2 regions of the Alteromonas sp. 009811495 genome follow, and region 1 is predicted to be linked to the other one. Evidence: predicted binding sites of a transcription regulator. Region 1 holds the regulator's gene; the other holds the start of a gene.
The links. The regulator ArgR, encoded in region 1, controls arginine synthesis, uptake and breakdown. The targets are predictions, from matches to a motif close to ANTGAATANNTATTCANT.
Positions count from the first base shown of each region.

Region 2: the regulator ArgR is predicted to act here: its motif matches at 11,059-11,076, upstream of OZ660_RS15310 (N-acetylmuramoyl-L-alanine amidase).

Region 1 covers NZ_CP113972.1:3,691,852-3,707,629, reverse strand. Annotated here, with positions in the region: gene OZ660_RS16685 (TonB-dependent receptor) at 1-2,317, shown strand, start outside; gene OZ660_RS16680 (type 1 glutamine amidotransferase domain-containing protein) at 2,504-3,187, shown strand; gene argR (transcriptional regulator ArgR) at 3,262-3,726, opposite strand; gene mdh (malate dehydrogenase) at 3,963-4,901, shown strand; partial or broken gene OZ660_RS16665 (DUF2071 domain-containing protein) at 5,262-5,507, opposite strand; gene OZ660_RS16660 (alpha/beta hydrolase family protein) at 5,655-6,686, shown strand; gene ppc (phosphoenolpyruvate carboxylase) at 6,750-9,371, opposite strand; gene OZ660_RS16650 (FKBP-type peptidyl-prolyl cis-trans isomerase) at 9,605-10,225, shown strand; gene fabV (enoyl-ACP reductase FabV) at 10,486-11,664, shown strand; gene OZ660_RS16640 (Na(+)-translocating NADH-quinone reductase subunit A) at 12,166-13,506, shown strand; gene OZ660_RS16635 (NADH:ubiquinone reductase (Na(+)-transporting) subunit B) at 13,510-14,712, shown strand; gene OZ660_RS16630 (Na(+)-translocating NADH-quinone reductase subunit C) at 14,702-15,466, shown strand; gene OZ660_RS16625 (NADH:ubiquinone reductase (Na(+)-transporting) subunit D) at 15,477-15,778, shown strand, end outside.
Region 2 covers NZ_CP113972.1:3,368,523-3,384,300, reverse strand. Annotated here, with positions in the region: gene OZ660_RS15340 (DUF2726 domain-containing protein) at 1-19, opposite strand, end outside; gene OZ660_RS15335 (hypothetical protein) at 192-647, opposite strand; gene OZ660_RS15330 (TolB family protein) at 1,014-1,919, shown strand; gene OZ660_RS15325 (aminotransferase class V-fold PLP-dependent enzyme) at 2,030-4,669, shown strand; gene OZ660_RS15320 (FAD-dependent oxidoreductase) at 4,764-6,179, opposite strand; gene gltB (glutamate synthase large subunit) at 6,193-10,659, opposite strand; gene OZ660_RS15310 (N-acetylmuramoyl-L-alanine amidase) at 11,280-12,197, shown strand; gene arcB (aerobic respiration two-component sensor histidine kinase ArcB) at 12,275-14,629, shown strand; gene OZ660_RS15300 (PH domain-containing protein) at 14,728-15,291, shown strand; gene OZ660_RS15295 (PH domain-containing protein) at 15,291-15,778, shown strand, end outside.

The sequences.
Region 1 (15,778 bases):
GTTGTTTTTCTTTGTTGCATATGACAAGTTTGATTCTGTTGCTCCACTGAACAATGGCCCAGCGGGTTCAGGTGCGGTTAACGAATTCCCGAATATTACATTAGATGATGTTGCGCAAGTTCGCCAAGTCGTTTCTGATGTATGGGGCTTCGATATCGGTGACTTTCAGAAAGACGATGTTCAGGACGAAAAGATCCTTGCTAACATCGACTGGAACATCAATGCTGATCACCGTGCTAAGTTCACTTACATGAGTACCGAAGGTAACGCTATTAATGAGCAGAACGGTAATAACTTCCTAACTCAAGATGACAGAATTTCTCCTTCTTCTGCATGGTACGACCGCTCAGAAAAAGTTGAAAGCTTCATTGCTCACGTTTTCTCTGACTGGACGTCAAATTTCTCGACTCAGTTCAAGATTGCAAGTACGACTCAGGAAACTGGCCAGAACTCACTTAACGGTGCAGAATTCCCTAACTTCGCTGTTTTCCTACGTGAAGTAGATGGCGATGAGAACTACCTAACAATTGGTCCAGACCGTTTCCGTCACGGTAACTCACTAGACCAAGACTTCTTCCAAGTTAAATTAGTAGGTATTTACACTACTGGTGACCACATCCTTAAACTTGGTTACGAGCGTGAAGAAGTAGACGTAGACAACTTGTTTGCGCAGAACTCTGAAGGTTCATACTTGTTCGACAGCATTGAAGACTTAGCAAATGCACAAGCGTCTGCGCTTCTTTATAACAACGCTGTTACTAACAACGAAAACGACCTTCGTGCAATCTGGGGTTATAACTACAACTCACTATACTTCCAAGATTCATGGGAAGCGTCAGCTGAGCTAACTATCGACGCCGGTATTCGCTATGACTGGTATGAGTCAGAAGGCTCTATCCGTGAAAACCAAAACTTTGTTGACCGCTACGGTTTCACAAACACGACAGACATCGATGGTCTTGACGTAATTCTTCCTCGTGTGTCTTTCCAGTGGTATGCGTCTGACTACACAACTGTTCGTGGTGGTATTGGTCGTTTCTCTGGTGGTGCACCAAGTGTTTGGATTTCAAACAGCTACTCTAACGATGGCGTGATCTCTGATGATTACGAAGATTTTGGTTCTGGCCAAACTTACCAAGTACCAACTACGCCTGATGCGGCTACTGGTCAGTATATCCCTCAAAATGTACTTGATGCGCTAGCGAATACAGCACCTGACGGCACTGTAAATGCACTAGCACCAGATTTCGAAATTCCTACTACATGGAAAGTAAGCTTGGGTGTTGCACACGAGCCAGAAATCGAAGTACTTGAAGGCTGGTTGTTCTCTGCTGACGTTCTATATAACAAGCTTGAAAATGCAACTTACTGGTATGACCAGCGCTGTGAAAACCCTGTTGGAACAGCACCAGATGGTCGTGGCGTATACGACTGTAGCGAAGGTCCAGAAGCGATTGTTACAGGTTCTGTAGACGACGGCGACGCTATGCTATACGCATTGTCTGCGTCAAAAGCGTGGGAAACGTCTTACGGTTCGTTCGACTTCTTCACTAGCTATACATACGCTGATGTAGAAGATGTGGGCTACGGTACTTCATCTACTGCAACATCAAACTACTCTGACTTCGCAGCTTATGACCGCCAAGCGCCACGTGCTGGTACGTCTAACTTCCAGACTGAGCACCTATGGAAAATGCGCTTCAACTGGAGCAAAGAGCTAATCGACGGTTACGAGACTAAAGTGTCTGTATTTGCTGAACGTCGTTCAGGTCAGCCTTACAGCTACACATTCGACGAAAACAACGCGTGTGTGCTAGATGTTGGTGGCGGTCGTTGTGCGCGTGAAAGCCGTAACGATGATGCGGGTCACTTGCTATACGTTCCTAACGGTATCGACGATCCGTTGTTTGCATCTACGTCATTCGGTGGCGACCTAGCTGCTCAGCAAGAGTTCATTGATTACATCAACAGCTCTGAGCTTGCACAGTACAAAGGCGGCATCGCTGAGCGTAATGGCGACAACTCTCGTTGGTCTACTATCATCGATGTACGTATTCAGCAGCAACTACCTGCATTCTACCCAGAGCATAAGCTTACTGTGTTCTTCGATATCGAGAACTTCGGTAACTTACTAAATGACGACTGGGGTCGTATCGAGCGTACTCGTTACGAGTATGAGCGTGCAGTGGTTTCTGCAAACATCGTTGATGGTCAGTACGAGTACTTTGACCTGAACAGCGACAGCCGTATTAAGAACCTAGAAGTTCTTGACCAGTCTGTTTGGCAAGTTCAGTTCGGTATTAAATACGACTTCTAATCCAATGGTGTGAACCAATTGTAGTGTTAGGTGCCACTTTCCTTAATCGGGGGTGGCACTTTTTTATGCCCAAAATTCAATAGCTCCGCTTTCCCTTTCATTAAGATTTTCCCAAAAATTGATCTAACGCCTCTCTTTATGCGAACCAACTTGCACACGATTTTAAAAACCAAGCAAGGAGGAATAATGTCTAAGCATGTATTAATGGTAATGACATCACATGAGCTAATGGGCGATACGGGCAAGAAAACCGGTATGTGGCTAGAGGAGTTTGCCGCCCCTTACTATGCATTTAAAGATGCCGGCTACACTTTAACGTTAGCATCGCCTATGGGAGGCCAAGTACCAATTGACCCCAATAGTCTAGCGGATGATGCCATGACAGATGACGCTATCCGTTACACAAAAGATGAAGTAGCACGCAGTGCTGTAGCCTCAACAATTCCACTAGAAGATGTAAGAGCCGACGAGTTCGATGCGGTGTTTTATCCAGGTGGGCACGGCCCGCTTTGGGATTTATCGGACAATGCGCATTCAATCAAGCTAATTGAAGACACTATTGCAGCGAAAAAACCGGTTGGTGCAGTCTGCCACGCGCCTATTGTACTTAAAGATGTAAAAGACCCAGAGGGTAAGTACCTAGTTGATGGGAAAGCGGTAACCGGATTCTCAAACAGCGAAGAAGCTGCAATGGAGCTAACCGAAGTGGTGCCGTACTTAGTTGAAGATGAGTTGGTCAATAAAGGCGGTAAGTATGAAAGTGCTGATGATTTTGCTGTGAAAGTGTGTAGTGATGGACTGTTGGTGACCGGGCAAAATCCGCCATCATCTCGTCCGGCTGCTGACGCGCTCATTAATTTGTTGTCGTAGCGTTACGATTAGATGCAAAAAAGCCTCGAACCTTAGATAAGGCTTCGCGGCTTTTTGCTATTCGACAGGTACACCTATACGTTTTCGAACAAGTCTTCTACGCGTTGACGAAGCTCTTCAATGTTCGATACATCGGCCGGCGCAATAAAAATAGTATCGTCGCCAGCAATAGTCCCTAACACGCCGTCTTTTTTGCTTAGGGAGTCGAGAAGGCGTGCAATAAGCTGTGCTGCGCCTGGGCTTGTTCTAATGATAACCATCACGTTGTTATGAACAATATCCAGCACCAACTGTTTAAGCGGGCTTTTTGCTGTAGGCATACCAAGCTCTGGCGGTAAGCAATACACCATGTCGCCTCGGGCGTTACGCGTACGTACTGCACCAAACTTACTTAGCATGCGAGATATTTTGGACTGGCTAATATTGTCAAAACCTTGTGCTTTTAAAGCATCAACAATTTCGCCTTGTGAACCGTAACTTTCTGCTTTAAGTATTTCTTTGAAAGCTTTTATCAGTTGCTCTTGTTTTGCGTTAGCCATTAGCGCTCTTTCTATTCTATCGTTCGTTAAAAAGGTTTTTATTTATTGTTGCTATATTGTGCCCCACAGGTGGACTTTGCGCAATTTGTTTGCATAATCATTCATGATAATGAATATCGCATAAAAATCGCTAAAAATAACGTTAATAAGACGATCCGGTGATTGAGTTTTCCCCCGCGTTGCATTAGTGTGACGTTCCGTTTAAATACGTGAAGTAATCCCATAGGAGAAATGGTATGAAAGTAGCCGTGTTAGGTGCTGCCGGTGGTATTGGTCAGGCGCTGTCTTTGTTGTTGAAAACACAATTGCCAGCAGGTTCAGAATTAGCGCTTTACGACGTAGCGCCAGTTGTTCCTGGTGTTGCTGTTGATTTGAGCCACATCCCCACTGCAGTAAAAGTAACCGGTCACGGTAAAGATGACCTAGCTGAAGCACTAACTGGATCTGACGTTGTTCTTATTCCAGCGGGTATGCCTCGTAAGCCAGGTATGGATCGTTCTGATCTGTTCAACATCAACGCCGGCATTGTTAAAAACCTAATTGAAGGTGTAGCTGATAACTGCCCGAACGCGTGTGTTGGTATCATCACTAACCCTGTAAACACAACTGTTGCGATTGCAGCAGAAACGCTAAAAGCAAAAGGCGCTTACGACAAGAACAAGCTTTTCGGTGTAACTACGCTTGACGTTATCCGTGCTGAAACGTTTGTTGCTGAGCTTAAAGGTGTAGACGTATCTTCTGTACACGTACCGGTAATCGGTGGTCACTCTGGTACTACAATCCTTCCTCTTCTTTCACAAGTTGAAGGTGTTGAGTTCACAGACGAAGAAGTTGCTAGCCTAACAACGCGTATCCAGAACGCAGGTACTGAAGTTGTTGAAGCAAAAGCGGGCGGCGGCTCTGCAACCCTATCTATGGGTCAAGCAGCAGCACGTTTCTGTCTATCTCTTGTTGCAGCAATGCAAGGTGAGAACGTTGTTGAGTACACTTACGTACAAACTGACGACAGCGACGACGCAGCATTCTTCGCACACCCAGTTCGCCTAGGTGCGAACGGTGTTGAAGAAATCTTGCCATACGGCGAGCTTAGCGCATTCGAAGAAAAAGCGAAAAACGATATGCTTGAAGGCCTACGTGGCGACATCAAGCTAGGCGTTGACTTCGTAAACGGCTAATAGCGCTTAAAGCGGATGCACTAGCATCCGCTACAAAAGGCTGGATACGTAAGGCCTACACAGACACGCCGAGATTCCATCCATGGAGGCTTGGCTGCAGCATCCCTGCTGCAGACAGTCTGTTACGACCTTACGTATCCAGCCTTTTTGTTGCATCTCTGTAGGCTTAGTCACGGCTTCCTTGGCACAGGAGAGCCTACTTATCAAAGCCCCGCCAACTCCAAACACCTCTATAGCCTAATCACTCAAGTAGTAATAAAGCGCAGTCTGTTAAGACCTTACGTATCCAGCCTTTTTCGTTGCGTCTATGAAGGCCTCGTCACGGGATACTTAGATGAAAGGGCTTGTATTCTCTTTGCGTTATCCAATAACTGTGGGTGGTAAGTAAATAGTAAACTCATTGATGGGTTCTATCAGGACGCTATAGGGTGAGTGTTGTTCTGACTCTTTGACAATGTCGAGATCAGATAAAAGCTTAAAATTCGCAGATACAAGTTTAGCTGGCTTTACTGCTAATTCTTTATGCCAGACTCGGTAAGTCCCCAGTTTGTTATCCCTTCGATAATAAAAACCGGCAAGAGGGTGGGTTAAATAAACTAAAGCAGAAACCTGCTTCGCAATTGGCCGTTTAATTCAATGCACAACGACAAATTTTGTTACTAATCAGGTTCGTATTTTGTTGAGTTGCATGCGTTTTCGTTATTTACTAGCTTCATTCTGACTGTTTTTATTTGAATTCAACAAGGATGTGTTATGAGTCTTTTAAAACGCACTGCTTTACTTTCCATCGCACTTTTAGCCCTTTGCATAAACGTCAATACGGTTGCAGCTACAAGCAATACTGCGCCATTAGCAGATACTGCATTTGCTAAACTGCCAGAAGCATTAACCCTTAAAGGCGATGCACTTCCCTTTACTGATTACAAAGCATGGTTAGCGCATGCGCAAAGCAATAACCAAAAAGTCGCCTATGTGGATAGATGGCAAAAAGCGGTAAACCCTAAAAAATTCAATGCGCTTATGAAGACAACAAGTGCGCAATGGATTGAGTATGAATCGGATGGTTTAAAGATTTCAGGTGTTATGGTGTCACCAAAGCATGTTGGCGACAAAAAATTACCAGTGATCATTTATAATCGCGGTGGTAACCATAAGCATAATGTAACGCGCATAGCGGTGGTTGAGCGTTTAATGCCGCTCGCCGAACAGGGTTATATTGTTTTGGCGAGTAATTATCGAGGCGCTAAATTTAGTCAAGGCAAAGATGAATTTGGTGGCGCAGATGTAAACGACGTTTTGCGACTGATTGAAATAGCCAAGCAATTACCTAATGCCGACACCAATAAGATTGCCTTATATGGCGTAAGTCGTGGCGGCATGATGACTTGGCGGGCGCTTAGAAAGAACACAAGTGACATTGCTAGTGCAGTTATTGTAGCAGGCCCGTCTGATTTACATACAACTGTGGCGCGCCGCCCAGACATGAAGGCGCTGCTTAATAAACTTGTTCCGAATATGGAGCAAAACCAAACAAAAGCCCTTGATGAACGCTCTGCGGTAAAATGGATTGATGAGCTAAATCCGAATGTACCTATTTTGCTAGTGCACGGAAGTGCAGATGTGCGCGTCGACGTTTCACATTCGCTTAAGGCGGCACAGCATCTAAAAGACAATAACCACTCGCATAAGCTGGTTGTTTTTGATAACGGCGATCACAGCTTAACGTTCTATCGCGAAGAGGTGGAAAGCGAAATCAATAGTTGGTTAGCGTTGCACTTTCAGTAACGCAATAAAAAAGCCCGCTACGTGTTAAGAAGCGGGCTTTTATGATTTACAGGGGTAGAGTACTTAACCTGTGTTACGCATACCAATGGCAATACCGGCAATGGTAACCATCATTGCGCGCTCTAAGCTGGTATTTTGCGACTCATCACCGGCTTTACGGATTCGGTCAAGAAGCTCAATTTGCAGGTAGTGCAGAGGCTGTAAATACGCTGCGCGAATTTCCATAGACTCTTTGCCCTGCGGATCGTTTTTCATAATGTCGTCGTCACCGGTAATAGCAAGCAGCGACGAAATACTTTCTTTAAGCTCTGTACGCAGTGCTTCACCAAAGTGCTTAAGCTCTTTAGGCACAAGACGTTCGTCATACGCTTCACTGATACGCGGATCGGCCTTGTGGAACACCATGTCTAGCATTGATAGACGAGAGCGGTAGAAAGGCCATTCACTGAACATTTCGTTCACGACCTTTTCGTTCTCTTCGTTTTTAATGCTATCAATGGCGCGCATCACGCCTAGCCAGCTCGGCAATACCAAGCGAGTTTGTGCCCATGCAAAGATCCAAGGAATAGCGCGTAAGCTCTCAATACCACCTTGTGGCTTACGTTTAGCTGGTCGACTTCCTAGCGGCAATTTGCCAAGCTCTTGTTCAGGTGTGGCAACGCGGAAGTAAGGCACAAACTCTTCATCGTGTCTTACCGTTGCGCGATAGTTATCGCGGCCTTGCGCGGCCATTGCGGTAATAAGCTCGCGCCACTCTTCTTTTGGTGCCGGTGGTGGGAATAACATAGCTTCAATGATGGCACTGGCGTAAATACCCAAGCTGCGCTTAGCCAGCTTCGGCATACCGAATTTGTAGCGAATGGTCTCGCCTTGCTCCGTTACGCGGAAGCCACCTTCTAGCGAGCCTGGAGGCTGCGAATAAATGGCTGCATGCGCTGGCAGGCCACCACGACCAATCGTACCACCGCGACCGTGGAATAAGGTCAGACTTACATCAAACTCTTCAGCAATGGCAACTAACGCTTCTTGTGATTGGTACTGTGCCCAGCCTGCAGCCAGTGCACCAGCGTCTTTCGCTGAATCTGAGTAACCAATCATAACGAACTGACGACCCTTCACATAGCCGCGATACCAGTCGATGGATAGAAGCTTGCGCATGACATCAGGTGAATTGTTCAAGTCGTCCAGTGTTTCAAACAAAGGAGCAACAGGCATTGGCCAGTCTACGCCACTTTCTTGAAGTAGAAGCTGTACTGCCATGACGTCTGATGGCTCACTTGCCATCGAAATAATATAAATACCGAAACCATGCTTGCTGTGTTTAGCAATTACTTTACAGGTATCCAGTACTTCTTTTACGTCGTCAGAAGCATCCCATTGTGCAGGGAATAACGGGCGCTTAGAACCAAGTTCACGCAATAAGAAGGCCTGCTTGTCAGCTTCACTCCACTGTGCGTAATCACCAAGACCTAAGTAGCGGGTCAACTCACTAAATACATCAGCGTGACGTTCTGAGTCTTGGCGAACGTCAAGACGTAACAAGTGCACACCGAATACGCGGGCACGACGAATAGTGTCTAACAGTAAACCATTGGCGACTACTTGCATGCCGCAATCAAGCAATGACTGGTAGCACAGCATTAATGGCTCAATAAGTTCTTCGTCGTAATTAATCCAGTTAGAGGTATCTGGGTTTTTACCCGCTAGGTAGTCACTGATACCGTCACGCGTTGCGACAAAACGGTCGACCAACGGGCGAAGTAGGGCGCGATAAGGTTCATTGGCATCACCTACTTTTGCGCGAAGCTCTTCGTTGCAGTCATACATTGACAGCTCTACTTGCAAACGGTCTAGGTCGATTGCAAATAGTTTGGCTGCACGTTTACGAGCAAGTAATAACACTTGTTCAGTGACTTTTGACGTTACGAATGGGTTACCGTCACGGTCACCACCCATCCACGAACTAAATTGAACAGGAGATGCATCGAGTGGCAATGATACTTGATAGTCTTCATTTAAGCGGCCGTCTAGCTCGCGCATGAAATCTGGTACAGCTTCCCAAAGTGAATTCTCAATAACTGAGAAACCCCAACGTGCTTCATCAACAGGGGTAGGGCGTACCGAGCGAATTTCTTCGGTGTGCCAGGCCTGAGCAATCAAATCTGCAATGCGCGTTTCAATCTTAGTTCGCTCAACATCACTCAACGATTCTTGGTGAATGGCCTGTAAGCAGTTTGCCAGCTCTTTGTGTTTGTGAATTAAAGTGCGGCGCGTTACCTCAGTTGGGTGAGCGGTCAGTACTAAATCAATGTTTAGCTTGGCTACTGCTTCTTGCACTTTATCAGCAGTAAGTTCAGCTTTATCTAGGTGTTTGAACAGCGCATCTATCGACGCATCAACATTCATCGCGGCGTTGTATTCTTGCTCGGCAATGTTACCTAAGTTTAAGAATTGCGCGAAAGCACGACCAACAGTTAATAAATCACTGTCAGACATGTTTTTGAAAGTTTCTTTCAGTTCTTCGCTGCAAGCAGCATCGCCCTGATAAGACGCTCGGCCGCCCTTTCTTATCTTTTCAATACGGTCAAGCCATTCTTGACCCAGTTGATTTTTGATAGTTTCACCAAGGGTTTTTCCTAGGTAACGAACGGTGTCTTTTAGTTCAGCATCGTAGTGTGTTTGCATGCTATCCTCCTAAATATATGGTCTTAACCATACTGTGTCCTTTACAACTTGTCTAACCACTTTCGGTTATAATTTACAACATTTTGATACTTTTACACCCATCATAGTATTGCTCAAAGCAAGATGATTTCTGGTGTGATACACTCTCGCACCGGAAAATGCAGAAACATTCTCGCAGCATGCGTTTTGTTTGAAATTTGTACTGCATTTGTAATTAAATTTCAGGAGTTATCGTGACTGATACATTCAATACAGTAGAAACCCAAGCAAGTTACGGCATTGGTTTTCAAATGGGTCAACAATTGCAATCAAATCCTTTCGATGGTCTAGCAATTGATGCTGTGGTAGCGGGCCTTAAAGATGCATTCGCAGGTCAAGCACCTCAAGTTGACAATGACACGCTACGTGACGCGTTTGGTGAAATTCACAAGCGTATGCAAGCGGCTAAAGAAGAAGCTAGCAAAGCGGTTATTGAAGAAGGCACGAAGTACCTTGAAGAAAATGCGAAGCGTGATGAAGTTACTGTGACTGAATCTGGCCTTCAATACGAAGTTATTGCTGAAGGTGACGGTGACACTCCTGTTGCGGCAAGCACTGTTCGCGTACACTATCACGGCACTCTTATCAACGGTACTACTTTTGACAGTTCATATGAGCGCGGTCAGCCGGCTGAATTCCCAGTGGGTGGCGTAATCAAAGGTTGGACTGAGGCACTTCAGCTTATGAAGGTGGGTGCTAAGTATCGTCTATATATCCCACATGATCTTGCTTACGGTGAGCAAGGTGCAGGTGCCGCTATCGCACCTTACAGCACGCTTGTATTTGATGTTGAGCTACTTGACATCCTAGGCTAGTTCGCCTTTGAGGGAGTGCCGCCCGGCGCTCCTTTTTACAAGAGCGTATTGGTCTTTGCTATAAAAATGTACCACATACGTCAATACACTTTAGAAATCTTCAACAAAATCTCTTTTCTTCACACTACCTTTCGGTATGGTATAGCCTAATACTTTCACACTTTCTTACAGCGGACAGTCCCTTGGTATCTATCTGCTCCGAGTTGTTATCAGTAGCTTCGGCATTACAATAGCGCCATGCTTAAATAAGGAAAATTATTATGGTTATCAAGCCTAAAGTAAGAGGCTTCATTTGTACAAACGCACATCCTGTTGGCTGTGCCGCGTCGGTAGAAGAACAAATTGCTTATGTAGAAGCAAAAAGCGACTTAGGCGAAGGCCCTAAAAACGTTTTGGTGATCGGAAGCTCTACTGGCTACGGTTTGGCATCGCGCATTACATCAGCATTTGGCTATGGTGCGAAAACGCTTGGTGTGTGTTTTGAAAAGGCACCTACAGAACGTAAAACGGGTACAGCTGGCTGGTACAATACGGCGGCTTTTCACGCGCAGGCAAAAGCAAAAGGCGTATACGCTGAAACCATCAATGGCGATGCGTTTTCTGATGAGATAAAACACGAAGCGATTGAGAAAATTAAAGCGGAAATGGGCAAAATTGACTTGGTGATTTATAGCCTTGCGTCACCGCGTCGAACCGATCCTGAAACAGGCGTGACATATAAGTCTACGTTAAAACCTGTTGGGCAAGCATATACAACAAAGACCTATGACACAGACAAAGACAAAGTTCACGAAGTGTCACTAGAGCCTGCAAATGATGATGAGATTCTTAATACCATCAAAGTGATGGGGGGCGAAGACTGGGAGCGTTGGATGGACTTCTTACGCGAAGCGGATGTGTTGGCTGAAGGCTGTAAAACAACCGCTTACACCTACATAGGCAAAGAGCTTACATGGCCTATTTACGGTCAAGCTACTATTGGAAAAGCCAAAGAAGACCTAGATCGTGCTGCTGCCGCTATCATTGGCAAAAACAGTGATTTGCTGGTTCAAGCGAACGTTAGTTCATTAAAAGCTTTGGTGACTCAAGCAAGCTCTGCTATTCCCGTAATGCCACTTTATATTTCGTTGATTTACAAAGTAATGAAAGAAGAAGGGACGCACGAAGGGTGTATTGAGCAAATATTCGGTTTGTTTACCGAATGCCTATTTGGTGAAACGCCAACCCTTGATGAAGCTAATCGTTACCGAATGGATGGCAAAGAAACTAACGATGCTACACAAGCCAAAATTAAAGCCATTTGGGATGATGTTACCCAAGAAAACTTTCATGATGTGAGTGACTATAAGGGCTATCACCATGAGTTTTTAAAACTGTTTGGATTTGACATTGAAAGCGTAGATTACGAGCAAGATGTTGACCCAATGGTTAATTGGTAATACGCAAATAATATTTACTGATTTGTACTGAAGCCGTCTGATATGACGGCTTTTTTTGTTCTTGGCGTTAGTTTTGCTCAGTTTTGCTATTAATTGCGACTAAAGGTTTACATTAAATTGTAGAAAAATTTGGCTTTATTCTGAAATTGCGTGGCACAAACGTGTGGGTTAATGCTAAAATCCCGAAATTAAGTAGGGGGCTTTCTACCCACTACCAAAACAGCAGTAGCGATTGCAGCGCACAATAATAAAAATAAGTGTGAATTTCTGCTGGTGGTCTATAAAAATAGAGCGCATTAAAAACGCTCGCAAATTGGAATGAATGATTACAGCTTCATAACAGGCTGACTGTAGTTATGCTGACCAAAGGTTTTACAGCAAGTTCCGACAATCAATGAATTAGGTGTTTATCACCTGTTAATAGTGCGCTTTTGCATGCTGACAGGCAGGTTTTCTGCGGTCATGCAAAAGGGTATTTCTATTAGAGTAGTGCGATTACATATGATAAAAATCAAGAAAGGTCTCGACCTCCCAATTGAGGGAGCGCCGAAGCAGGAGATTGCTGATGCATCTGCTGCAACGCGCGTTGCCATTCTGGGAGAAGAATATGTGGGTATGCGCCCTACCATGCACGTCCAAGTTGGCGATGTAGTGAAGAAAGGTCAGGTACTTTTTGAAGACAAAAAGAACCCTGGCGTTAAATTCACTGCTCCAGCAGCGGGTGAAGTGGTAGAGGTTAACCGTGGTGCAAAACGTGTTCTTCAGTCTGTAGTTATCAAGGTAAACGGCAACGATGCTGTTAGCTTTGATAAAATTGCAGCTGACCAGATCGCGAGTGCTTCACGCGAGCAACTTCAATCAATCCTTGTAGAGTCTGGCATGTGGACAGCGTTGCGTACGCGTCCATTTAGCAAATCTCCTAAGCTTGACTCTGTACCAAGTTCAATTTTCGTAACAGCAATGGATACAAATCCACTTGCAGCTGATCCAGCTGTAATTATTGCTGAGCGTCAAGACGATTTTGTAAATGGTCTTAAAGCGCTAGCGCAATTGAGCGGTGGTAAAACTTTTGTTTGTAAAGCGCCTGGTGCTTCTGTAGCAACCGGTGATGCAGCAGTTGATGTTGAAGAGTTTGGCGGTCCTCACCCTGCGGGCCTACCAGGAACTCACATTCACTACCTTGATTCTGCTGGCATGAACAAAACAGTGTGGCACATCAACTACCAAGACGTTATGGCGATTGGTGCGTTGCTGACTACAGGTGAACTTGATAGCCGTCGTGTTATTTCTTTAGCGGGTCCTGCTGCTAAAAACCCTCGCTTAGTTCGTACAGTGATTGGTGCAGACCTAACTGAACTTACTGCTAGCGAGCAAGAAGACGGTGAAGTTCGTGTTATCTCAGGTTCTGTACTTAACGGTACAACTGCGATGGGCGTACACGGTTTCCTAGGTCGCTTCCACACACAAGTTTCACTATTAAAAGAAGGTCGCGAGAAGAAGTTCTTCGGTTGGATCATGCCTGGTTCAAACCAACACTCAGTGACTCGTGCTTACTTAGGTCACCTAAGTGGCAGCAAGAAATTTGATATGACAACAACTACCAATGGTTCTGAACGTTCAATGGTTCCAATTGGTAATTACGAACGCGTTATGCCCCTAGATATCATTCCTACGCTACTGCTTAGGGACCTGATTTCTGGTGATACTGACGGTGCTCAGACGCTGGGTTGCTTAGAGTTAGACGAAGAAGATTTGGCATTGTGTACTTATGTATGCCCTGGCAAATACAATTACGCGCCTATCTTACGCGACTGTTTGACCACGATAGAGAAAGAGGGTTAAGTCATGGGTTTAAAAGCGTATTTAGAAAAGATCGAACCAAACTTCGAGCCAGGTGGTAAACATGAAAAGTGGTATGCGCTTTACGAAGCTGCGGCGACCATTTTCTACACCCCAGGTAAAGTAAACAAAGCTAACACGCACGTGCGTGATAGCATCGACCTTAAGCGCATCATGATCATGGTATGGATGGCAACATTCCCAGCTATGTTCTTCGGTATGTACAACATCGGTTTCCAAGCGCAAGAAGCAATTGCAGCTGGTGCAGGTACACTACCTGACACGTGGCAAGCGGGCTTATTCGCTGCACTAGGTGGTGACTTGACGAATGCAGGCACATTGGGCTTGTTCTTCTACGGTGCGTGTTTCTGGCTTCCAATCTACGCAGTTACGTTTGCGGTAGGTGGTTTCTGGGAAGTACTTTTCGCTTCTGTGCGTAAGCACGAAGTTAACGAAGGTTTCTTCGTAACATCGGTACTGTTTGCACTAACGCTTCCGGCTACTATCCCACTGTGGCAAGTTGCACTAGGTATTACTTTTGGTGTTGTAATTGCAAAAGAAGTATTCGGTGGTACAGGTCGTAACTTCCTTAACCCAGCACTTTCTGGTCGTGCATTCCTTTACTTTGCGTATCCAGCGCAAATTTCAGGTGACCAAGTATGGGTAGCAGCTGATGGTTATTCAGGTGCAACGTCTCTAAGCCAAGCGGCTTCTGGCAACCTTGACTACGCGAACATGGATCAGTGGATGAACAGCTTCATCGGTACTATCTCAGGTTCAGCGGGTGAGGTGTCGACTCTTGCTATTATTCTTGGTGGTTTGTTCATCATGTATATGCGTATAGCAAGCTGGCGCATTGTTGCTGGTGTGGCGATTGGTGTGGCGTTCTTCGCAACCTTGCTAAACCTAATCGGCAGCGATACGAACCCTATGTTTGCAATGCCTGCTCATTGGCACTTTGTTGTTGGTGGTCTTGCTTTTGGTATGTTCTTTATGGCGACAGACCCAGTTTCTGCGTCGTTCACAAACCAAGGTAAGTGGGCTTACGGTATCTTCATTGGTTTCATGACGGTACTAATCCGCGTCCTTAACCCAGCCTTCCCTGAAGGTGTAATGCTAGCAATTCTATTTGCTAACTTGTGGGCGCCACTGTTCGACTATTTCGTCGCACAAAGCAATATCAAGCGGAGGGTAGCACGTGTCGGCTAAGAAAGAATCTTTAGGCAAAACGGTAGGTATTGTTGTTGCCGTATGTTTAGTTTGTTCAATTGTTGTTTCTGGCGCGGCTGTTGGCCTTCGCTCTTTACAACAAACAAACGCAGCTCTAGATAAAAAGAGCAACATTCTTAATGCTGCAGGCCTTTATGAAATGGGCATGAGCAATAGCGCAATTGAAAGCACGTACAGCGAGCGAGTAGAGCAGCGTTATGTAAATCTTGACGAAGGTACTTTTGTAGAAGCGCCTAAGCCAGATTACGATATGTATAAAGCAGCCAAAGAAACTGAGTACAGCACTAAGGTAACTAACAGTAATGTTGGTTTCCAGCGTCGCCCTAACGTGGCAAGTGTTTACTTAGTGCGCGACGACGCAGGTGATGTATCTCGTATCATTCTTCCTGTGCACGGCAGCGGCCTTTGGGATCTTATGTACGGTTTCTTAGCGGTAGATGCTGACGGACAAACAGTTCGCGAGCTTATTTACTACCAGCAAAAAGAAACGCCAGGACTAGGTGGTGAAGTGCAAAACCCTGCTTGGCAGGCAAAATGGGACGGCAAGGAACTGTATGAAAATGGCGAAGTGGCTATTCGTGTAGTGAAAAATGCTAACCCTAGCAATCCTCACACTATTGATGCGCTTTCAGGTGCAACCCTAACCAGCAACGGTGTTGAAAACACAGTACGTTACTGGGTAGGCGAGCAAGGCTTCGGCCAGTTCCTGAAGAACCAAGCATGGCGTTCATAAGGGAAGTCTCATGGCAGATACTAAAGAAATGAAAAAGGCCCTCTTTGGGCCAATTCTGGACAACAACCCGATCGCCCTTCAGGTACTAGGGATTTGTTCAGCACTTGCTATTACAACCAAGTTGGAAACAGCGTTGGTAATGTCGCTTGCGCTTACTAGCGTTGTAGCGTTCTCAAACTTGTTTATTTCACTAATTCGTAACCAGATCCCATCTAGCGTTCGAATTATTATCCAGATGACCATCATTGCGTCGTTGGTAATCGTTGTTGACCAAATTCTGAAAGCCTATTCGTATGAAATATCGAAGCAGCT
Region 2 (15,778 bases), 320 kb from region 1:
AAATAATTGCCAATTCCATCATAATCCTCGCAAATATCAGTCAAAAATGGCGTCATAAAAATGACGCTATGATTAAACCAAGGGGTTCTGTAGATGAATTTGCAAGGCAGATGCCAGTTTTATATGTGCACTAAGATCTAATTAGAGTGTTTGGCGTACCGCGAGTTAGTTTGATGTTTAAATTATTGATTTTATTGTGTGTTAGTTTTTGGTGTAACAAGTATGTCGACTTGTGCACCAGTATTATCTGGTGAAATAACAATGCGAGTATAGTTGTTTTCTGAGGTAAGAAGGGTGCGCTGATTTACTGGCGCGTGAACGGTTAACGCCGACATATTTGCTTGGTAAAAAGCGACAACGTCGTTTGGCTGTTGCTTGGTGTGATATACCATTGCAGCAGGGACTTGTGTTTCAAACTGCTGGCACTGCGTAGCGTCATCGGTAATGGTAACGTCGTGAAATGCTGCAGGGCAAGACACCGTATCTGGTTGTGTTAACGATACAGACGTTTTTGCTGTAGGCGCAACTTCGTTACTTTCAACTGACAGTGTATCTGCCGTTACCGATGACAGAGAAAGCACATAAAAAGCCAACGCTGAAGCGAACGCAGGGCGTGAAATAGATGATGCAGTTTGGCGGTAATTCATGGCGCTTTCTCGTTTTTTACTAGTGAAATAGTGTTACAAAAATAGTAGAGCCGAATGCCAATCAGTTCAACTACCTTACTAGGTAAATCGACCGCAAATTAACCTATTTTAGGTATGCGGTTTTCACTCAAGGTATTAGGTATAAATGCTGTTTTTCCCCTCACGCTTTAGGCAGTAGTATGACAAATGTCGTAAGCTACGACGCTATCAATATCTCTTGTATTAGGATTAAGAGCGTGTTTTACACGTCAGTTAGCAGAGCCTTTCCATACCCTAACAATTTACACTCGTTACCTTTATATAACGCAACAGTTTAGGCAAGTAACAGACTAACCTGATGCTTGCGCAGGTTTCTTAAGGACTGACATGAACTACATTTTCAAACTTGAACGATACAACCGATACCTATTTTGTTCTATCGCGCTTTCGTTTTTATTTTTTCCTCAGGCTAATGCATTCGACGCTGAGTCCTACGCGCTTATTTACTCGTCGTTTGAGGGAAAGAAGCGTGAAATTTATACTATTGATTTAGTTGAAAAAAAGAAAACTAAACTTACCAGTTATACGTTAGCAGATGGTTATCCCGTTATATCACCTGATGGAACTCAAATCGCTTTCTATGGGAAATATGATAGTTACAAAACCTGGTCTATTCACTCAGCTAATGTTGACGGTAGCCACGTTGTTAGGTTAACCACAGACGCAAACGTGTGGGATGCGGCTCCTTCGTGGTCGCCAGATGGCCAACATATTTTGTTTTCCAGAAACAAGAAAAACGAAGATGGAAGCACCAACGAAGAAATCTGGAGCATGAATGCTGATGGCTCTGAACAAAAACAAATTCAGGGACTAAGTGGTGGCGGTGCCTCATTTATGCCTGATGGGAGAATTGTTTTTCATTCTAAGACAGGAGCAAGTGAAATATCCATCGCAAATCGTGATGGCAGCAACATAATAACGTTGACTGATAATGATGCAGAGGATTGGCATCCGGAAGTTTCTCCAGATGGTAAGTACGTTGCTTATATGTCGGATAGAGATGGCAATTGGGAAATATATGTAATGGATATTAATGGGGAAAATGAAAGGCGTTTGACCAATAACGAACTGTCTGACTGGGATCCTGTCTGGTCTCCTGATGGATCACGAATTGCTTTTGTCTCTGATAATGTTGAGGGGTTGTATGATATCCATATCATCAATGTTGATGGGTCTGAATTATATCGAATTGTCAAAAATGCCTCGCAACCTTCTTGGATTGAGCTCAAATGATATCAAGTTGCTGACGTAAGTCTTACCTAGTTTAACGTCAGCATATCATATAGTGAATTGTTAAAATTTTGTGGTAGGATGGTTAAAAATTGCCCAGGTGAGGCGCTGGTATGCACTTGAAGTCATTTGTTGGTGAATATGGATTGTTCCCTTTTTTTGAGCAACTATCTACCACTCAGTGTTGGTCAGACGCAAAACTTATCATTGAGAAGCATTTAGCTGGGTATCCCTCTCTAGCGCTTCAAAGTCAAAAGCGAAACGAAATACTATCACTAGCGAAGTCGTTGCCATTCTGGCAAGCACAGTTGAATGATATAGAAACCTTCGAGCAAATTCCGCTGACGTATAAGTCAGATTACGTCACTGGCTTTCCCGAGCAGAATGTACTTCCTCACCGTAAAGAAGAGCATCAAACCCTAGCGTCAGGCGGTACAAGTGAAAGAATGACAGTTGTTACTGATTTTGCAAAGCGGGATCGTTTGCGCGCTCTAGAAAATGTCAATATAGCGTTAAGTCATCAAACCTTTTGGGCAAGAAAAACACTTGATATACCACCATCTGCATGCAACGTAACGTGTGGGCTAATTGATAAGGGGCCCGAGGCTATCTGGCCTTTTTTGCGCTGGGCGACACTCACAAGACAGTGGAGCCATGAAGATACGATGAGTAACTTGAGAGGGAGAATCGAGCGACAGTGGCTTATGCAAAGAACTACTGTGAGCCCAATAACAGCAGGCGATTGGTCGCATATCTGTAAACAGATTGATCCCATCTTAGCGTTGTTGGCTAAAAGTCGCACTGAAATACTTCGCGGCTACCCCTTGTTCATCTACTGGATTGCGTTGCGTGCAGCAGAGTTGAATACTGTTTTACCGGCTTTGTCTACGGTTATTCCATACGGAGGACTGGCTGCTGAAAACATGGTGAACACCATCAAACAGTCGTTAAAGGTAAACTTTGTGAACCTGTATGGCACTGGTGAAGTGGGCAGTATTGGCGCAAGTCCTGTGGACCAGCATGCCGTATCTATTTATCAAGACGACATTTATGTGGAATTGCTTGATGACAACGAACGTCTCATTGTTGAGCCAGGTATTCTAGGGCGCGTTGTCGTTACTGACTTAAACAATAGGGTAATGCCGATTATACGATACGCGATTGGTGATACAGCGCAATGGCAAAACCTAGCAAACGGTCGCAAAGCGCTGCTGGTTCAAGGACGAGTTGTAGAAAATATTGTAACGGTGCATGGCAATATAATGACGGCTAGAATGCTACAAAACTTTGTGCTCTCTAACCCTAATGTTGTTAATTTTGTTTTGGTACAGAACAAGGTAAATCAGTTCACACTAAAAATAGTCAAAAGAGGCGAGGTCAGCAACTCTAGCTTCACAGCACTGCATGAAGCTTTAGGCGGGAAAAGTGTTCAATTGAGCATAATTGAAGAGCCATTCTTGACGCCCAAAAGCAGTGGGAAGTATTTAGCAAGCGAACCACTTAAAAATACGCCAGAGTTGCACGCCGAAGACGTTGTAGAGTTTGTGCCGTTAGAGTCGACAAAATGTTCTTTGGTTGAGCATTTTTCCTTACGAGATGTGCGTTCCCCGATGGGGAAAAAAGTATGCTATTTGGATAATGCAGCAACTACACCTAAACCTAATGTTGTTGTGAATGAAGTTGCGCGGGTACTATCTAAAGCGACAGGAAATGTGCATAGAGGTGCTCACTTTCTCGGCGATGCAATCACCGAACAATTTGAGCAGGCACGCGCTGATATAGCCCGTTTTATCGGCGCAACTCCAGCTAACATTGTATTACTGAGAAATACAACAGAGTGTTTAAACCTTATCGCGCAACAATTATGCTTTGCAAATGTCATTACCAGTGCTGCTGAACATCACGCTAACTTCTTACCTTGGAAGCAGAAGTCGGTTATCAACTTAAATGATGCACTTCATATAGATTTCTTTGCGTTAGAAAAAGAGATGCAACGAGCACCACATAGCTTGGTAACGCTAGCGCATATCTCCAACGTAACAGGCAATTTACTGGATGTTGACAGGGTTGTGGAGTTAGCCCGGAAATACCACTGCAAAGTATTATTAGATGCAGCGCAGTCAGTACCGCATATGCCTATTGATGTGAATAAACTCTCAGTGGATTTCCTCGTCTTCAGTGGACACAAAATGGGAGGGCCCAGCGGGGTTGGCGTACTTTGGGGGCGAACAGAGGCATTAGAGCAGCTAAGTCCAGTTCAGTGGGGGGGGTCGATGGTGGAAAAAGTGAGCTCGCAGCAGAATATCTTAAAGCCCATACCTTGGCGCTTTGAAGCAGGTACTCCTGCAATGGAGAATGTGGTCGGTTTGGCCGCTGCTGCTCGATTTCTAATGGATATTGGAATGGACAATGTGCAGCAACATGTAGATAGCCTAACTCAGAAACTAAGGCGAGCACTTAAAGCATCTTATCCTGCACTAGTATTAGGAGACATTGATGCTCCTGGTCCTGTGTCGTTAAATCCAACGTCGATGTCGGCTCAATTTATTGCAAATATTTTAAGTGAAAGGGATGGGATTTGTGTTCGCGCTGGGTTTCATTGTGCACAACCTCTTCATGAACAGATAAATAGTCAAGGTACGCTAAGAATTAGCCCTTGGCTTATGAATACCGATGAAGACATTGATAAATGCATTGATGCAGTAAGGCGTGTGTTAGCCTCTGACGCAGAAGCGCATAAGGTCATTGCGTAACGCATAAAAAAGCCCAGTAACAGGTTACTGGGCTTAACATTGACGTGCTTCAGACTCACTTCAAGTCAAAGCAGGTGTTTATGAATGGAATACATCAAACACCGATGTAATCCATGATCCCTTCTGCTGCTTTACGGCCTTCATCGATAGCGGTAACCACCAGGTCACTACCACGCACCATATCGCCACCGGCAAATACTTGCGGATGTGAGGTCTGGTAAGCAAACTTACCAGCAGCAGGTGCGCGTACACGACCCTTTTCGTCAAGCATAATACCAAATTCAGCAAACCATGGGGCAGGACTTGGCTGGAAACCAAATGCGATAATTACGGCATCTGCTTCAAGTATGTGCTCTGAGCCTTCAACTTCAACAGGGCGTCGACGACCATTTGCATCAGGCGGTCCCATCTCAGTTTTTACCAGTTTAACGCCACAGGCTTTACCGTTTTCATCTACCGCAATGTCTAACGGTTGGAGGTTAAACTTAAACTCAACGCCCTCTTCCTTGGCGTTTACAACTTCGCGGCGAGAGCCTGGCATACTTTCTTCATCACGGCGGTACGCACAGGTAACTTGCGCAGCGCCCTGGCGTATAGACGTTCGCACACAGTCCATGGTGGTATCACCACCCCCGAGCACTACTACGCGCTTGCCTTTCATATCAATGTAATCGGCAGGGTCTTTTTCAAGGCCCATTACACGATTGGTGTTAGCAATAAGGAAAGGTAGTGCTTCGTGTACGCCCTCTACTTGCTCGTTATCAAAACCACCTTGCATAGACTTATATGTGCCCATGCCAAGGAAAACTGCATCGTATTTATCGAGCAAGTCTTGGAATTGAATGTCTTTGCCAATTTCGGTGTTAAGCACAAACTCAACGCCCATTTCAGTAAAAATTTGGCGGCGAAGCTTGATTACGTCTTTCTCCAATTTGAAAGACGGAATACCAAATGTAAGTAGGCCACCGATTTCTTCGTATTTGTCGTAAACAACAGGTTTTACGCCGTTACGAACCAGAATATCAGCACATGCAAGACCAGCAGGGCCAGCACCTACAATCGCCACTTTCTTATCGGTCCAAACTACGTCCGACATATCAGGGCGCCAGCCCATTTTAAATGCAGTATCGGTAATGTACTTTTCAATACTGCCGATAGTGACTGCACCAAAGTCGTCATTTAGCGTACATGCACCTTCACATAGTCTGTCTTGTGGACAAACACGACCACAGACTTCTGGTAAGCTGTTGGTTTTATGCGAAAGTTCAGCCGCCTCTAAAATGCGCCCTTCATTCGCCAAGCTCAACCACTGCGGAATGTAGTTGTGAACTGGACATTTCCACTCACAATACGGGTTACCGCAGTCCAAGCAGCGATCTGCTTGGCCTTCGGTTTGAGACTGGCTTAACGGTTGATAAATTTCCGCGAACTCTTGTTTACGCACCATGATCGGCTTTTTCGGCGGATCGATACGTTCAACATCGACAAATTGATATACGTTCTTTGCCATAAACTAAATCCTCCTACTGAGCCTGAATGCGTAATTCAGCACTTGAACGACTGATGTGACCAAGCAAGTTTTTCACATCGCTGGTTTTGGGTTTAATCAGTTTGAAGCGTTTAAGCGTGTCAGCAAAGTCTGTCAGTAGCGACAATGAATGCTCACTGCCCGTTTCTTCATAATGTTGATTAATCAAACCACGTAAGTGTTCAGCAAGAATGGCTTTATCTTCTATCGACATAATATCAACAAGCTCAGCGTTAACACGGTTATCAAGGTCGTCGTTATCATCCATTAAATACGCGAAACCACCTGTCATACCTGCGCCAAAGTTAACGCCAACCGGGCCAAGTACTGCAACAATGCCGCCTGTCATATATTCACAGCCGTTATCACCAATGCCTTCGACTACTGCAATAGCACCAGAGTTACGTACACCAAAACGTTCGCCTGCACGGCCCGCTGCAAATAGCTTACCGCCAGTAGCACCGTATAGACATGTGTTACCCATAATGGCGCTGTCGTGCGCGTCAAAGCTAATATTGCGTGGCGGGTGAATCACTAGCTTACCGCCGGTCATACCTTTACCCACATAGTCATTTGCATCACCTTCAAGGTGCATATGCAAACCACCTGCATTCCACACACCAAAGCTTTGGCCGGCAGTGCCGGTAAGCTCTACTTTTATCGGCGTATCTTCAAAGTCGTGGTTACCGTGGTGCTTAGCAATTTCGCCTGACAACAGAGCGCCAACCGAACGGTCAGTATTGCGTATTGGGTATTTAAGCGTAGTCGATTTACCATCGATAACGGCTTGTTGCCCGTCTTTAAGCATCTGCGCATTCAACTCGCCCTTATCTACAGGCGCGTTAGTCGTTTCTGAACAGAATAACCGCGTGTGCTCACCTGCTTGCGGCTGCACTAATAACGGTGATAAATCTAAACGGTTTTGCTTCGCGGTAATGCCGTCTAATACGCTAAGTAGTTCAGTGCGACCAACAAGGTCGTCAAATTTAGCAATACCTATCGACGCCATAATTTCTCGTACTTCCTGTGCGATAAACTTAAAGTAGTTCATCACCATCTCAGGAAGACCGATAAAGTGGTCGTCACGCAGTTTCTGATCTTGCGTTGCAACACCGGTCGCACAGTTGTTCAAATGGCAAATTCGTAGGTACTTACAGCCTAACGCTACCATTGGGCCAGTACCAAAACCGAAGCTTTCTGCACCTAAAATACCCGCTTTCACTACGTCTAAGCCCGTTTTTAAACCACCGTCGGTTTGAACGCGTACTTTGTGGCGTAAGCCGTTTTCGATTAGGGCTTGCTGAGTTTCAGATAAGCCTAGTTCAAAAGGACTACCCGCATATTTAACTGACGTTAGTGGGCTTGCACCTGTACCGCCGTCGTAACCTGAAATGGTAATCAGGTCGGCATAGGCCTTTGCAACACCAGTAGCAATAGTGCCTACACCTGGTTCAGATACCAATTTCACAGAGATAAGTGCAGTTGGGTTGACCTGTTTTAAATCGAAAATTAGCTGGGCTAAATCTTCAATCGAATAGATATCATGGTGTGGCGGTGGAGAGATAAGGGTTACGCCAGGTACAGAGAAACGCAGCTGCGCAATGTACTTGTTCACCTTATCGCCCGGTAACTGACCGCCCTCACCAGGTTTTGCACCTTGCGCTACTTTAATTTGAATAACGCTGGCATTAACTAGGTAGTGTGGTGTTACGCCAAAGCGACCAGATGCCACTTGCTTAATTTTTGAGTTTTTCTCAGTTCCAAAGCGAGAAGGGTGTTCACCACCTTCACCAGAGTTAGACTGACCACCCAAACGGTTCATGGCAATGGCCAACGCTTCATGTGCTTCTGGACTTAGTGCACCAATAGACATGGCCGCCGTGTCGAAACGAGGGAACAAGTTTTCCGCCGCTTCTACTTCGCTAACATCAATTGGGTCACAGTCAGGGTTTAACGCCAGCAAATCACGAATATGTGCAGGAGCGCGTTCGTTAACAAGTTTTGCATAAACCTGATAGTCGTCATAGTTACCTGACACAACCGCTTTTTGAAGTGTGCTTACTACGTCTGGGTTATAAGCGTGATATTCACCACCGTGGACGTATTTAAGAAGACCGCCGTGGTCTACTGATTTACGTTTAAGCCAAGCGACGCGATTTAAGTTAATTAAATCTTGTTGGAAATCATCGAAGCCGGCGCCTTGAATACGTGAAGTAACGCCATTAAAGCAAAGTTGCATTACTTCGTTATTAATACCAATGGCCTCAAACAGCTTAGAGCTTCTGTAGCTAGCAACGGTACTAATGCCCATTTTCGACATAATCTTGTACAGACCTTTGTTGATACCTTTACGGTAATTCAACGTGGCCTGCATGGGCGTAATATCAAGTTCGCCTTTCTCGCAAAGTTGCTCAATAGTTTCATAAGCAAGGAAAGGATAAATCGCTGTTGCACCTAAACCTATAAGCACCGCAAAGTGATGCGGATCTCGTGCACTAGCGGTTTCAACAACTATGTTGGCATCGCAGCGTAGTGACTTCTCAACTAAGCGACGCTGTACGGCACCAACGGCCATTGCCGCAGGGATAACTAAACGGTTTTGCTTGATATTTCTATCTGACAAAATAACGAACGCAGCACGTTTGTTTTTCACCAGCATTTCGACTTCATTACATACACGTTCAATAGCTTTCTTTAAGCCTTCTTGTGGCGCATATTGAAGCTCTACTACTTCGGAGTAATAGTTGTCCGGATTAAATTCACGTAGCTGTTTCAGGTCGGTATACATCAATATTGGCGAGTCAAACAATACGCGGTCTGCGTAGCCTGAGGTTTCGCTAAATACGTTTTGTTCACGACCAATACAGGTTGCTAACGACATAACGTGGTTTTCACGCAGTGGGTCAATTGGTGGGTTAGTTACCTGAGCAAATTGCTGACGGAAGTAGTCATACACTGTGCGCTGACGCGATGACATCACCGCCATTGGCGTGTCGTCACCCATAGAGCCCACGGCTTCTTGGCCGTCTTTTGCCAGTACCTTAACAACCTGTTGAATTTCTTCGTAGCTATACGCGTGAAGCTTGTGATACACCGCCATGGCGTCGTCATCGAACACACGCTTACCAATAAGCGATGCATCGAGTTGTTCAATCGGCGTTAAACGACGAATGTGCTTTTCTAGCCACTCTTTATAAGGATGACGTTCTTTTAAGTCATCATCAATTTCGTTTGAGCGCCAGATTTTACCGGTGTAAGTATCAACGGCAAGCATTTCACCAGGACCAACGCGGCCCTTTTCAATAACGTCGGCTTGCTCGTAATCCCAAATGCCCACTTCTGAGGCAAGGGTAATAAAACCATTTTTGGTAATGACGTAGCGAGCAGGGCGTAAACCATTTCTATCGAGGTTACACGCAACATGGCGGCCATTAGTCAATACGATACCGGCTGGACCATCCCACGGCTCCATGTGCATAGAGTTGAACTCATAAAATGCACGAAGGTCGTCATCCATGGTTTTGTTGTTTTGATATGCTGGTGGCACAAGCAAACGCATAGCACGGAATAAGTCCATACCGCCTGCCAAGAACAGCTCTAGCATATTATCAAGAGACGACGAGTCTGAGCCTTCAGTGTTTACAAAAGGTGCTGCGTCTTTCAAATCTGGGATAAGCGGTGTAGCGAATTTTGCAGCACGTGCCATTGCCCAGTCGCGGTTTCCTTTAATGGTGTTAATTTCACCATTGTGCGCAAGGAAACGGAAGGGTTGTGCTAATGGCCAGCGTGGCAATGTGTTAGTAGAAAAGCGCTGGTGGAATACACATATTGCGCTTTGCATGCGCTCATCGGCAAGATCGTGATAAAAGGCAGGTAGATCTTTCGGCATTACCAAGCCTTTATAGATTGTTACAAGGCCTGACAAGCAAGCAACGTAAAAATCTGGATCGGCTTCAAGGCGCTTTTCTGCTCTACGGCGGATCATATAAAGGCGACGCTCTAGGTCGCGTTTACGCCAACCCGCAGGGGCATTCACAAATACTTGTTCGATTTGCGGTACGCCTGTGAGTGCGAGTTCGCCGAGTACTGAGCGGTCGACAGGCACTTCGCGCCAGCCCACTACTGATAGCGTTTCTCTTTCTAGTTCTTCATTTAGTATCTCACGCGCAGTTTGCGCAAGTACTGGGTCCTGACTTAAAAAAATCATGCCCACGCCGTATTTTTTGCTGAGTTTCCAGCCATTTTCTTCGGCGATTGCATGGAAGAACGCATCCGGTTTTTGCAGTAGTAAACCACAGCCATCACCGGTTTTCCCGTCTGCGGCGATACCGCCACGATGCTGCATACGGTCTAGGCCGTGAATTGCAGTTGTTACCAATTCATGACTGGCTTCCCCGTGGGTGTGGGCGATTAAGCCAAACCCGCAGTTGTCCCGGGAATCATTGGGATTATATAAACTCATCTCTTAACTCCTTCAACCTTTTGACTGGGCAAGGTATGCGTTGCGTGTAGATGCGCCTAGGTTTGCGTATCACAACATGGTTAGACGTCTTTTGTGCTCACACGCGTTATTGCGTGCGGCCTGCGCCTTTCTTGTCGTTTATTTATTATTAGAGGATTCCAGTCTTTCCGCATTTTTATGCATTATTGCGATGCGGGCCGTACAAAATACCCACATTAAAATCTAAAATCAAACGTAAAAAGTGTCACTGATATAGTGAATTAGTATAACTCGCTGAAAATCTATATTTTTCAATGTTATACATTTAAAAAATATGGGTTGTAACGGATTTGTTATAATTTTATTAACGTCTTGGTTAGTGTATCTTCAAATGATAACGGCTCTCATTTAAAAAGTGGTTATGAATAATTATGCTTTGATTTTATTGTTTTATGTTGTCAATGGGCTAAAGAATGTATTTTTATGTAGATGTAAACATCAAGTTCCACTTGAAATTGATGTTTGCTATATTGGTTAAAAAGTGAGCTAATGTAAAGTGTGGTGATCTTAATCAAGCCAATAAATATGCACTGAATAGATGTACGCAGTGCTACTGCAAACATCTACTTAAAGGGATTTTTATGCCGACTTCATCTTTCGTACCATCAAGTACCCTCGTGATGAAATCCCATTTACTCAATGGTCCAAATGTCAGTTTCTCCCCATCGCCTAATTCTTCTGGCAGTTTTGATGAAGATTTGCCTGACACTATTGTCATTCATTTCACAGCTGGAAGTAGCTTAGCCTCTTCTGTAGATGTGATGACGAATCCTGATAGCCAAGTTTCCGCCCACTTTGCGATTGGCAGAAATGGTGACATTGTCCAAATGCTGCCGACCAATAAGATTGCATGGCATGCGGGTAAAAGTAGTTACAAAGGCAGAACAAATCTCAATCGGTATTCAATAGGCATTGAGTTAGATAATGCAGGACAGTTAACGCAAAATAGTCGAGGCGAGTTTAAAACGTGGTTCGGAAAAACATGTCACCAAGATGATGTTGTTGAAGCTGTACATCGAAACCAAACGGCAAAAACCTACTGGCACAAGTTTACCGATGAGCAAATCGCGAGAACGTATGCTTTGTGTAAAGCGTTGTGTCAGCGTTATCACATAAAGGTGATTGTTGGCCACGAAGAAATCGCACCAGTAAGAAAGATTGACCCGGGTCCTGCGTTTCCCCTTGATGAACTGCGAGCGAGGTTGCTGAACATAAAAATAGAGCCTGCGAGAGAAACAAAAATATCAGCGCAAAGTGCTTTTAACAGCGCTGAACGGGAAGTTGTGAGCAAAAAGCGGGCTAGTGTGAATGCAAGCACACTAAATGTCCGCTTGGGCCCGGGTACAGACTTCGAGAAAATACAAGGTGAGGTCAACAAAGGCGATATGCTTACCATTATCGAAAAGCAGGGAGAGTGGGCCAGAGTGTCTTACACAGCTACGGGTTGGGTAAACACGCGATACATCAATGAAGTTAGTGAAAAGTTACCAAGTAAATGACGGCAATTACGTTGTACATTCCCGAAGCGCACAAAGCCTGCTAGGATAGGGGCAAAATAAGCTTAGATTAGACGTACATGCATTCAGATTCACCAAACGATTCTTGGGCAATTCGGTTTGCTCAATTTGTTCAACGTTTTGGCACATTGAAACTCAGCATTCTCTTCGTAGTGCTGTCGTTGGTGTTCACGTTGGGAGGTTCATATGTTATCCGCGTGAGTATGGGAAGCCAAGTTCAGCCCGATGATTTCATAAGCGCAGTTGTGCTCACCATGCTATCCGCTCCATGGGTGCTGTATTTTTTCAGCGAGCTTATTAAGCAGCTGGAAAATTCACGCACAAATTTGAAAGAAGTGGTAAGCCAACTTGAAAGTCTTCGCGAAGAAGACGTGTTCTTGAATCGAGAGCTTCAAAGCAATATTCGCCAACTTAACCATGAAATAGAGCAGCGTAAGCAAGCACAAGAAGAACGCGAAGCCCTGTTTAAAGACTTGGAAAAAGAAATACAAGACAAATCTGAACAGGAAGCACAAGCCAGACGTTTATCAACACTCTTGCGGTCAATTATCGATGCGTCACCGGATCTCATCTACTATCGCAATGAAGAAGGTCGCTTTGCAGGTTGTAATCGTATTGCCGAGTTGATGACAGGCAAAACGGAACAAGAGCTTCTTGGGCTAACGCCAAAAGATGTGTATGAAGAAGAACTCGCTCGTCAAATCGTTGCTAGTGACCATGAAGTCTTAGAGACAAATGCAAGCATCACTGAAGAGTTGTGGTTGCGCTTTGCCGATGGGCGTCGTCGCTACTTCGAAATGAAGCGTGTGCCGTTTTTCGATAAAGAAGGTAACCGCTTAGGTTTGTTATCGTTTGGTCGAGACATGACAGAGCGCAAGCAAGCAGAAAATGCAGCAGCGAAAGCGAGTACCGACAAAACGCGTTTTATTGCAACGATTAGCCATGAGTTGCGTACGCCGCTTAACGGTATCGTTGGGCTTAGTCGTATGTTACGTGACACTGATTTAAGCGATGAGCAGTTCAGTTGGGTAAGTACAATTTATGCCAGTGCAATTACGTTAGGTAATATTTTTAACGACATTATCGACCTAGATAAACTCGACAGAGATAAATTAGAACTTAGCCTTAAAACGGTTTCGCTTAAAGATTTCACGGAAGAGCTAAGTAGTATTATTCGCTTACTTGCTGCGGATAAACAGTTAGAACTGAAAACGACAATCAACGAGCCGTTGCCACGTTTGGTTGAAATTGACGGTACACGCTTACGCCAAATTTTGTGGAATATTTTGTTCAATGCAGTCAAGTTCACGCAAAAGGGGCACGTAAGTTTGTCGGTGTCATCGACGAAACCTGACGGTGATAAGGCGTATGTTACCTTCATTATTGAAGATACCGGAGTGGGTATTCCAGAGAGCGAAATAGAGAAGATTTTCGCCATGTATTACCAAGTCGATCATCCAGATCATCAGTCAGCTACAGGTACCGGCATTGGACTTGCTATTTGTAAGCAAATGGTCGACTTGATGAAAGGCGAAATTCACGTTTCAAGCCAAGTGGGCAAGGGAACTCGATTTGAAATTGTACTGCCCGTGCAAATTTCAAATAGCCCGATGAAAGTCGCGCAGCTAGAAGTGACTGGTCTTAATATCCTACTGGTAGAAGATATCGAGCTTAACGTTATGGTAGCGAAGGCCTTGCTTGAAAAGCTTGGTCAAAAAGTAGATGTCGCTATGACGGGGCAAGAAGCCATTGATAAAGCACGCGCCAATCAATATGACTTGATCCTTCTTGATATTCAGTTGCCTGATATGACAGGTTTTGACGTTGCCAGTACGCTCATTGAGGAAGACTTGGTCATGCAAACTCCCATTGTGGCGTTAACCGCAAATGTCATTAAAAAGCGTGATGAGTATTTAGAAAACGGTATGGATGATGTCATCGCCAAGCCTATCAAAAAGTCTCGTGTGATCGAGGTGTTTAATGAACTGTTTCATGCGCCACCGGCGCCTCTTGAAGTTGACGGTGAAGTAGAACGTCCTGAGCCGAACAAAACATTAAGTAACATTTTAGATATGGACTTACTACAGATGTTGGTTGATACCATAGGCGACGAAATGGTGCGTGCTAGCGTGAAAGTATTCCAAGAGAAAATGCCAGAGTATATGGAAATTCTGCAGTTGAGCTTAAGTGCTGATGAAAAATCAGAAGTATGCTCTCAGGCACATAAAATAAAAGGTGCAGCAGGCTCTGTAGGTTTGGCACGTGTGCAGCGTATAGCAAACCAAATTCAGCAAGGCGATCACCCTACATGGTGGGAGAACGTGCATGACTGGGTTGAAGAGCTTCAGATGGCGGTTCAACACGATATGAAAGCACTTCACGACTGGTTGAATGAACAACAAGTTGACGATTAAAACAGGCCTATAACTAAAATAACGAGACTATTCGTTCATTTAAAAAGGGGCTTTTGCCCCTTTTTTAGTGGAAGCGAAAAAGCAAAAGGAAGATGAGTATGATGAACCAAGTAGATTTGCAGCCTGATAATGTTCAATTTTCAAATCAGCAAGTGCGTTACGATGAGTTACCACATTTAGACGCGCTAGTGCTCGAGCCTATTAGCCCCAAGTATCGAATGCTTAACCTCGTGTTTGTAACACTCTTAGCACTTATTTTGATTGGGGTTGTGTCTGTTTTACGGTTTAACCCCTTTTTCGATTTGCCTGAAGATTTAGTCTACGCCTACCCCTTTATTGTTGGAGTTATTAGCACATTGGGACTTGTTTGGTTTACCTATCACTGGTTTGCCGACACCAAAATTATGTACGCCGTGCGAGAACAAGATATTAGCAAACAGTCTGGTTTAGTGTTCAGAGGGCTTTCTTGTCAGCCAATTTTACGAGTACAGCATGTTGAAGTAAAAAGAGGTCCATTCGATAGATGGGCGGGGCTGGCGAAACTGCAAGTTTTCTCTGCAGGTGGCGAAATGCATACCTTCGAAATACCGGGTCTTCCCCTTGAGCGCGCACAACGAATTCGCCAATATATCCTCGATCATAAAGATGTGAGTGCACGCTAATGTCAGAGCAAACCACGTCTATGCCACAAGAGGCGACACCGACAAAAGTTGAAACCGGTGATGATTGGAGAAGGCTGTCACCCATTGCCATTGTTTACTTTACGGTGCGCAATATTATCAATACTGCACAAGGACTGGTCTATGCCATCCCTGCAATTGCGGTGAGTCTCAATATCTTCGAAAACCTCAACTCACCGGAAGCCTATATCGGTATTGCCGCTGTCATTATTCTTACCACATTAAGCGGCGTTGTAAGTTTCTTGATGTATAAGTTTAGGGTTCATAATCAGCATGTAGAAATTCATACAGGAGTGTTTCAACGCCGTTATACCAACTTGCCGCTATGGCGCATTCAGAACGTTAAAATAGAGTTGCCCTTTTATTATCGGCCATTTGGATATGCGTTAGTTGTGTTAGATACGGCAGGTAGCGGAAAAGAGGAAGCTAAAATTGTCGCAGTGCCGTTAGACTATGCCCATGCACTCAA